Regions from separate parts of the Halomonas sp. PAMB 3264 genome, predicted to be linked through region 3. Evidence: predicted binding sites of a transcription regulator. Region 3 holds the regulator's gene; each other region holds the start of a gene.
What was found. The regulator LexA, encoded in region 3, represses DNA repair genes until DNA is damaged. The targets are predictions, from matches to a motif close to TACTGTNTANNTANACAGTA.
Positions count from the first base shown of each region.

Region 1: the regulator LexA is predicted to act here: its motif matches at 1,023-1,042, upstream of recA (recombinase RecA).
Region 2: the regulator LexA is predicted to act here: its motif matches at 1,477-1,496, upstream of dinB (DNA polymerase IV).

Region 1 is NZ_CP134866.1:852,316-854,583, reverse strand. Features, by position in the region: gene recA (recombinase RecA) at 1-1,003, opposite strand, end outside; gene RN347_RS03885 (CinA family protein) at 1,157-1,630, opposite strand; gene mutS (DNA mismatch repair protein MutS) at 1,799-2,268, shown strand, end outside.
Region 2 is NZ_CP134866.1:814,119-816,386, reverse strand. Features, by position in the region: gene RN347_RS03750 (alpha/beta fold hydrolase) at 1-256, opposite strand, end outside; gene dinB (DNA polymerase IV) at 373-1,419, opposite strand; gene RN347_RS03740 (protein adenylyltransferase SelO family protein) at 1,531-2,268, opposite strand, start outside.
Region 3 is NZ_CP134866.1:2,083,972-2,086,239, reverse strand. Features, by position in the region: gene purU (formyltetrahydrofolate deformylase) at 1-551, shown strand, start outside; gene lexA (transcriptional repressor LexA) at 745-1,419, opposite strand; gene RN347_RS09360 (TetR/AcrR family transcriptional regulator) at 1,636-2,268, shown strand, end outside.

The sequences.
Region 1 (2,268 bases), 1.2 Mb from region 3:
TGGGCTCGGCCTTGGCCAGCAGCTGATCGCGAATCTGGCTCTCGATCTCTTCCATGATTTCCGGATGCTCTTCCAGGTACTGGGACGCATTGGCCTTGCCCTGACCGATCTTGCTGCCCTTGTAGCTGTACCAGGCGCCGGCCTTGTCGACCAGGTTGCACTGCACGCCCAGATCGATCACTTCGCCGGCGTGGTAGATGCCCTTGCCGTAGAGAATCTGGAACTCGGCCTGACGGAACGGCGGCGCGACCTTGTTCTTCACGACCTTCACGCGGGTTTCGTTACCGGTGACCTCGTCGCCGGTTTTCACCGAGCCGGTGCGGCGAATGTCCAGACGCACGCTCGAGTAGAACTTCAGCGCGTTACCGCCGGTGGTGGTTTCGGGGCTGCCGAACATGACGCCGATTTTCATGCGGATCTGGTTGATGAAGACGACCAGGCAGTTGGCGTTTTTGATGTTGCCGGTGATCTTGCGCAGCGCCTGAGACATCAAGCGCGCCTGCAGACCCACGTGGGCGTCGCCCATTTCGCCTTCGATCTCGGCGCGCGGGGTGAGGGCCGCCACGGAGTCGATGATGATGACGTCGACACCGCCGGAGCGCACCAGCATGTCGGTGATCTCGAGCGCCTGTTCACCGGTGTCCGGCTGGGAGACCAGCAGGTCATCCAGGTTGATGCCGAGCTTTTCCGCGTAGCTTGGGTCGAGCGCGTGCTCGGCGTCCACGAACGCGCACACCTTGCCCTGTTTCTGCGCCTGAGCGATGACCGACAGCGTCAGCGTGGTCTTGCCCGAGGACTCCGGGCCGAAGATTTCGACGACCCGCCCGTAGGGCAGACCGCCAATGCCGAGCGCGATGTCGAGTCCTAATGATCCGGTCGATACCGACGGCATGACCACGCGCGGCGCATCGCCCAGACGCATGACGGTGCCCTTGCCGAACTGACGATCGATCTGGCTGAGCGCGGCGTTCAGTGCTTTGGTACGGTTTTCATCTTGAGCCATGTAAAGCGTCCTCGTAACAACCTGTATAATTAGCCAGTATTATGCCAAATATTGGCCGCAAAACCTATCCCTGTCGCGCTATTTATTTCCGCAGCACCCCGGCTATCAGTTCGCTCTCAAAGCGCTGACAGCAGTGCTTTTTGCCCGAGTGCGCTAGCGCGAAAGGCGCAGGATCAACGCGATCAGCGCCTCGCGCACCGCCTGCTCACGCACCGCTTGCCGGTCGCCGGGAAACATGAAGCGCTGGGCGCGCTGTTCGCGCTCGCTGCCCACACTTAGCCACACGAGCCCCACGGGCCTTTCCGCACTGCCGCCGCCGGGCCCGGCCACGCCGCTCACCGCCACGCCAAGCTGTGCGCCGCTTTCACGACACGCCCCGCGCACCATCTCGTTCACCACCGCCTCGCTCACCGCACCATGGGCGTCGAGCGTTTGTTGGGCCACGCCCAAAAGCCGGGTCTTGGCCGCGTTGGAGTAGGTCACCAATCCGGTTTCGAAATAGGCGGAGCTGCCCGCCGCCGAGGTGATCATCGAGGCGATGCCGCCCCCGGTGCAGGACTCTGCCGTGGTCAGCGTGACGTTCTGGGCCACGCAGAGCTTGCCCAGGCGCTTGGCAAGCAGCGCCATATCGAGATTTTTCAAGCCGGATACGTCAGCCACCTTGCAGACTCCTTCATGTCAGCGCTGTGTTCAGCGTAGAATACTGCGTTTGTGTTGCCTATAGAACCAACACACGGAACTCGAACACCGCCCACGGTCAGGCCTTGCCGTGGGCCACGCCAAGCCAGGACGTCCATGTCACAAAGCCCCGCGCATACGCCCATGATGGCGCAGTATCTGAAGATCAAACGTGACCACCCGGAAGTGCTGCTTTTCTACCGGATGGGGGATTTTTACGAGCTGTTCTTCGACGATGCCCGCCGCGCCGCGGCGCTTTTGGATATCACCTTGACCGCCCGCGGCCAAAGCGGCGGCAAGCCGATTCCCATGGCTGGCGTCCCTTACCATAGCGCCGAGGGCTATCTTGCTCGGCTGGTCGCCGCCGGCGAGTCCGTGGCGATTTGCGAGCAGATCGGCGACCCGGCGACCAGCAAGGGCCCGGTGGAGCGCCAGGTGGTGCGCATCGTCACCCCAGGCACGCTGCACGATGAGGCGCTGCTCGACGCCCGACGCGATAACGTTCTGGTCGCGCTCGCCCCGGGCCGCGATCGCTTCGGCCTTGCCTGGCTCGAACTCTCCAGCGGGCGCTTCAACGTGCTCGAGGT
Region 2 (2,268 bases), 1.3 Mb from region 3:
ACGCCGCCATGGCCATGAGCGTGCCGCCCAAAGAGTGCCCGACGCCAAACACTTTTCGGTGGGTGGGCAGATAATGCAGCAGCTCGTCGACCAGGTTGCCCCAGTTGCGGTTTACCGGATAGCGCGGGTGGTGACCCACCCGGTCGATGGGGCCAAGCTCGAAGTGCTCGGCAAGCGGCGCCAAAAGGCTTCGGTAGCTGGCGCCGGTAAAGCCGTTGGCGTGGGCAAATACCAGCAAAGGGCGGGAGGGCGTCATGGGCGGCTCAAGGTGGAGGAGAATAGAAGGTAAGCGCAGCCCTTTAGGCCGCCAGCGTTCATACACCTGTTTTAATCGCTGCCCGTGCCGGCGTCAATGCGCCGAAAGGGGAAGTTTCAAAAGAGCGAGAGCTGGGTATCAGGCGCGCTATCGGCCAAGCGGTACCCCACGCCCAGCAGGCGTACCGGGCGGCTTTTGCGGGCCCAACCAACGTTCAAAAGCGTTTCGAACTGGGCCATGTCCGGGGCCGGGTCGGCATGTTCGACGGTGGTTTGGGTAAAGTCGTTGAATTTCACCTTGACCATCAGCCCTTTCACCGCCGGCGGTGGGTCGAGCCGGGCATAGCGCCGCTCCAGGTCCTGCAGGAGTTCGGGAAGTTCGCCCCGGCACGCCTCGAGTGTCGGCAGATCCTGAGAGTAGGTCTGTTCGGTGCTGATCGACTTGCGTTCGCGATGGGTCTTCACCGGGCGCTCATCAAAGCCCCGGCTCAGCTCATGCAGGCGCTTGCCGAAGCGGCCAAAGTGTTCGATCAGCTCGGTCAGCGGGCGCGCTTGCAGATCGAGGCAGGTGTGGATATCCAGACTCGCCATTTTCTCGGCGGTGCGCGGGCCCACGCCGTGAATCTTCTTGACCGGGAGCTGCTCGACGAAGCGCTCGACCTCCCCTGGGGCGATGACAAAAAGGCCGTCGGGCTTGTTCCAGTCGCTGGCGATCTTGGCCAGAAACTTATTCGGTGCGACCCCGGCGGACACGGTGATCCCCACGTCCTTTTGCACCCGCTCGCGAATGGCCTGGGCCATCAACGTGGCGCTGCCCTTGAACTGCGTCACCTCGGAAACGTCCAGATACGCTTCGTCCAGCGATAGCGGCTCGATCAGCTCGGTCATCTCGCGGTAAATGGCAAAAACCTGCCGGGCGACCTCCTTGTACTTGGGCATGTCGCCGCGCACGATCGTCAGGTGCGGGCAGCGCTTGAGCGCCTGGCCCATGGGCATCGCCGAGTGGATGCCGTACTCGCGTGCCGGGTAGTTGCAGGTCGCCACCACCCCGCGCTGCTCGACACTGCCGCCAATGGCGATGGGAATGTCCGTCAGCGCCGGGTTGTCACGCATTTCAACCGCCGCGTAAAAGCAGTCGCAGTCACAGTGAATAATCTTGCGCACGGGCTCCCTGCTTGGCTCACCGTCGAAAGGTTAGCGCCGGGCCGTTAACTGGTCCGGCGCTGTAAAAAATCACAGTGTAGCATAGCCTCGCGCGCCATAGCCTCGCGCGCTTTAGGTGCCACAGAAGGTGCGCAGTACCGCTTGGCTGTCGGTGGCCGGCGCGGCCAGCCGACGCGCCTCGACGGACTCATCGAACGGCGCACTCACCGCGTTCAAAAGCGTATGAAACGGCGCGAAATCGCCTTTGATCGCGGCGTCGATCACCTCTTTCACGCGATGATTGCGCGGAATCACGACCGGGTTGGCCCGGCGCATGGCGTCAAATCGCGTGGCATCATTTAGAAGCGGCGCCGCGCGCCACTGCTCGAGCCACGCATCGAGCGCTTCGGGCTGATGGGAAAGCGCCAGCAGCGCCTCGCGACGTTGCGTCTCGAAACTGTCGGCGTAGTGGGTCAGCGCATCGAAGGTGGCGGTCATGTCCATGCGCCCCTGATGCATCACTGTCTCGAGTGCGTCCATCAGCGTGTCGGCGGTATCACCGCCATTCTCGGCGAGCCCGAGTTTGGCGATGCGAAGCGCCTGCCGGGTTTTATCGAAGTGCGCCTCGAAGCCGCGAATCACTTCGACCGCCAGCGCCACGCCCTCCTCGCCCTGCACGTTCATCAGCGGCAGTAAGGTTTCGGCGAAGCGGGCCAGATTCCACTGGGCGACCGCCGGCTGGTTGTTGAAGGCGTAGCGCCCGCCCTCGTCGATCGAGCTGAACACCTTGCGCGGGTCGAACTGCTCCATGAAGGCGCAGGGGCCGTAATCAATGGTTTCGCCACTAATGCTGGTGTTGTCAGTGTTCAT
Region 3 (2,268 bases):
TCGATCTGCTCTACCGCTGGCAGGCTGGCGAGCTCGACTGCGACATCGTGGGCATCATCTCCAACCACCCGGACATGCGCGCGCTAAGCGAGTGGTACGGGATCGATTATCACCACATCGCGGTCGACCCCAGCGACAAGCAGCCCGCGTTCGATGCGGTGCAGCGCCAAGTCGAGGCGCTCGAGGCGGACTGCATCGTGCTGGCGCGCTACATGCAGATTTTGCCGCCGGCGCTCTGTAGCCAATACGCCGGCCAGATCATCAACATCCACCACAGCTTTTTGCCGTCGTTTGCCGGTGCCAAGCCCTATCACCAGGCGTTCGAGCGCGGCGTGAAGCTGATCGGCGCGACCTGCCACTACGTGACCGAAGAGCTTGACGCCGGCCCGATCATCGAACAGGACATCCACCGCGTCAGCCACTGTCACACGCCCACGGATCTGGTGCGCTTTGGCCGCGACGTGGAGAAGTCCGTGCTCGCCCGCGGGCTCAGGTGGCACCTGGAAGATCGCGTGCTGATCGACGGCAACAAGACGGTCGTCTTCAACTAAAAAACGGGGCACGAAAGTGCCCCGTTTTTGGTTTATAAGCTTGAGGATGACAATACGGGCCGCCGTGCCGGGCTGCCCGTAGCGAGGGTCTTTCGCCATGGATGGCGAAAGTAGCGCCCAGGGAAGGGTTCACAGCGCCCTCGCGCAGGGTTGCCCGGCACCGCCACATTTCCTGTCTCAATCGATAGGTCAATTAACCCAGCGCCTGGCCACTGCCGCCGCGAATCACGCCAACGCCGACACCTTCGATATCGAGCTGCTGGGTGCGAAGGTCGATTTCGATCGGGGCGAAATCGCTGTTCTCGGCGTGCAGCGTGACCTGGTGGCCGTCGCGGCGAAAACGCTTGACGGTGACTTCGTCCTCCAGGCGCGCCACGACGATCTGGCCGTCGCGTACCCGCTCGGTGCGGTGTACCGCCAGCAGGTCGCCTTCCAGAATGCCGATATCCTTCATCGACAGCCCGCGCACGCGCAGCAGGTAGTCGGCCTTCGGCGTGAAATACTCCGCCGGCAGCGGGCAGTAACGATCGATGTGTTCGGCGGCCAGAATCGGGCTGCCCGCGGCCACTTCGCCGATGATCGGCAGCCCCTGGGTCGCGGATTCGACGCTGTCGCTGGCCTCAGCGGCGGATTCCGGCGCTTCCACCCCTTCCTGATTGGGCAGGCGGATGCCGCGGGAGGTGTGGCGAATGATACGGATGGCGCCCTTGCGCTCGAGCGCGCGCAGGTGCTCTTCGGCCGCGTTGGGTGAGCGAAAGCCCAGCGCTTTGGCGATTTCAGCGCGGGTGGGTGGGTAGCCGTACTCGTTCATGGTCTTCACGATAAAATCGAATACGTGCTGCTGACGAACGGTAAGAGGACGAGGCATGGCTGACTCCAGGGTAAAAGGTAACTATAAAAATGACTTAAATATATGTGTTTAAGTATACAGTATGTTCCTCTGTCCAGTATATGACTCAAGCCACGGATTATAAAGCCGTTCGCCTTTAAAAGAGGGCATATCAGGGTTTCGCACGATTGAGCCCGGCGTTTTAATGACCTACTATTTCGCGATGTTTTAAACACTCGTTTTCTGGAGGGCGCCATGGCGCAGTCTGATACCGTCACGCGTATTCTGGATACGGCGGAGGTGCTGTTCGCCGAGCGTGGCTTTGCAGAGACCTCTCTGCGCAACATCACCAGCAAGGCGCGGGTGAACCTGGCGGCGGTGAACTACCACTTCGGTTCGAAAAAGGCGCTGATTCAGGCGGTGTTTGCGCGCTATCTCGACCCCTTCAGCCAACGCTTTCACGAAGCGCTGGATGAGCTGCACGCCCGCTATGGTGATGATGAGATTCCTCTGGAAGTACTGCTCGAAACCATGGCCACGACGGTGTTGACCGTGCCGGCCGAGCGCAACAGCTTGAAAGTGTTCATGCGCCTGCTGGGGCTCGCCTACAGTCAGGCTCAGGGCCACCTTCGCCGCTATATCCAGGAGCAGTACGGCGATGTCTTCACTCGCTTTGTCGAGCTCGTTCGCCGCGCCACGCCTGGCCTGCCCGACGCCGAGCGCTTCTGGCGGCTGCACTTCATGCTCGGCACGGTGATTTTCACGCTCTCCGGGCTCGATGCGCTGCGCGACATCGCGGCCAAGGAGTACAACGAGCAGGTCTCGGTACGTGATCTGGTGCGCCGACTGCGCCCGGTGGTCGTTGCCGCCATGAACGCGCCGCTTCCC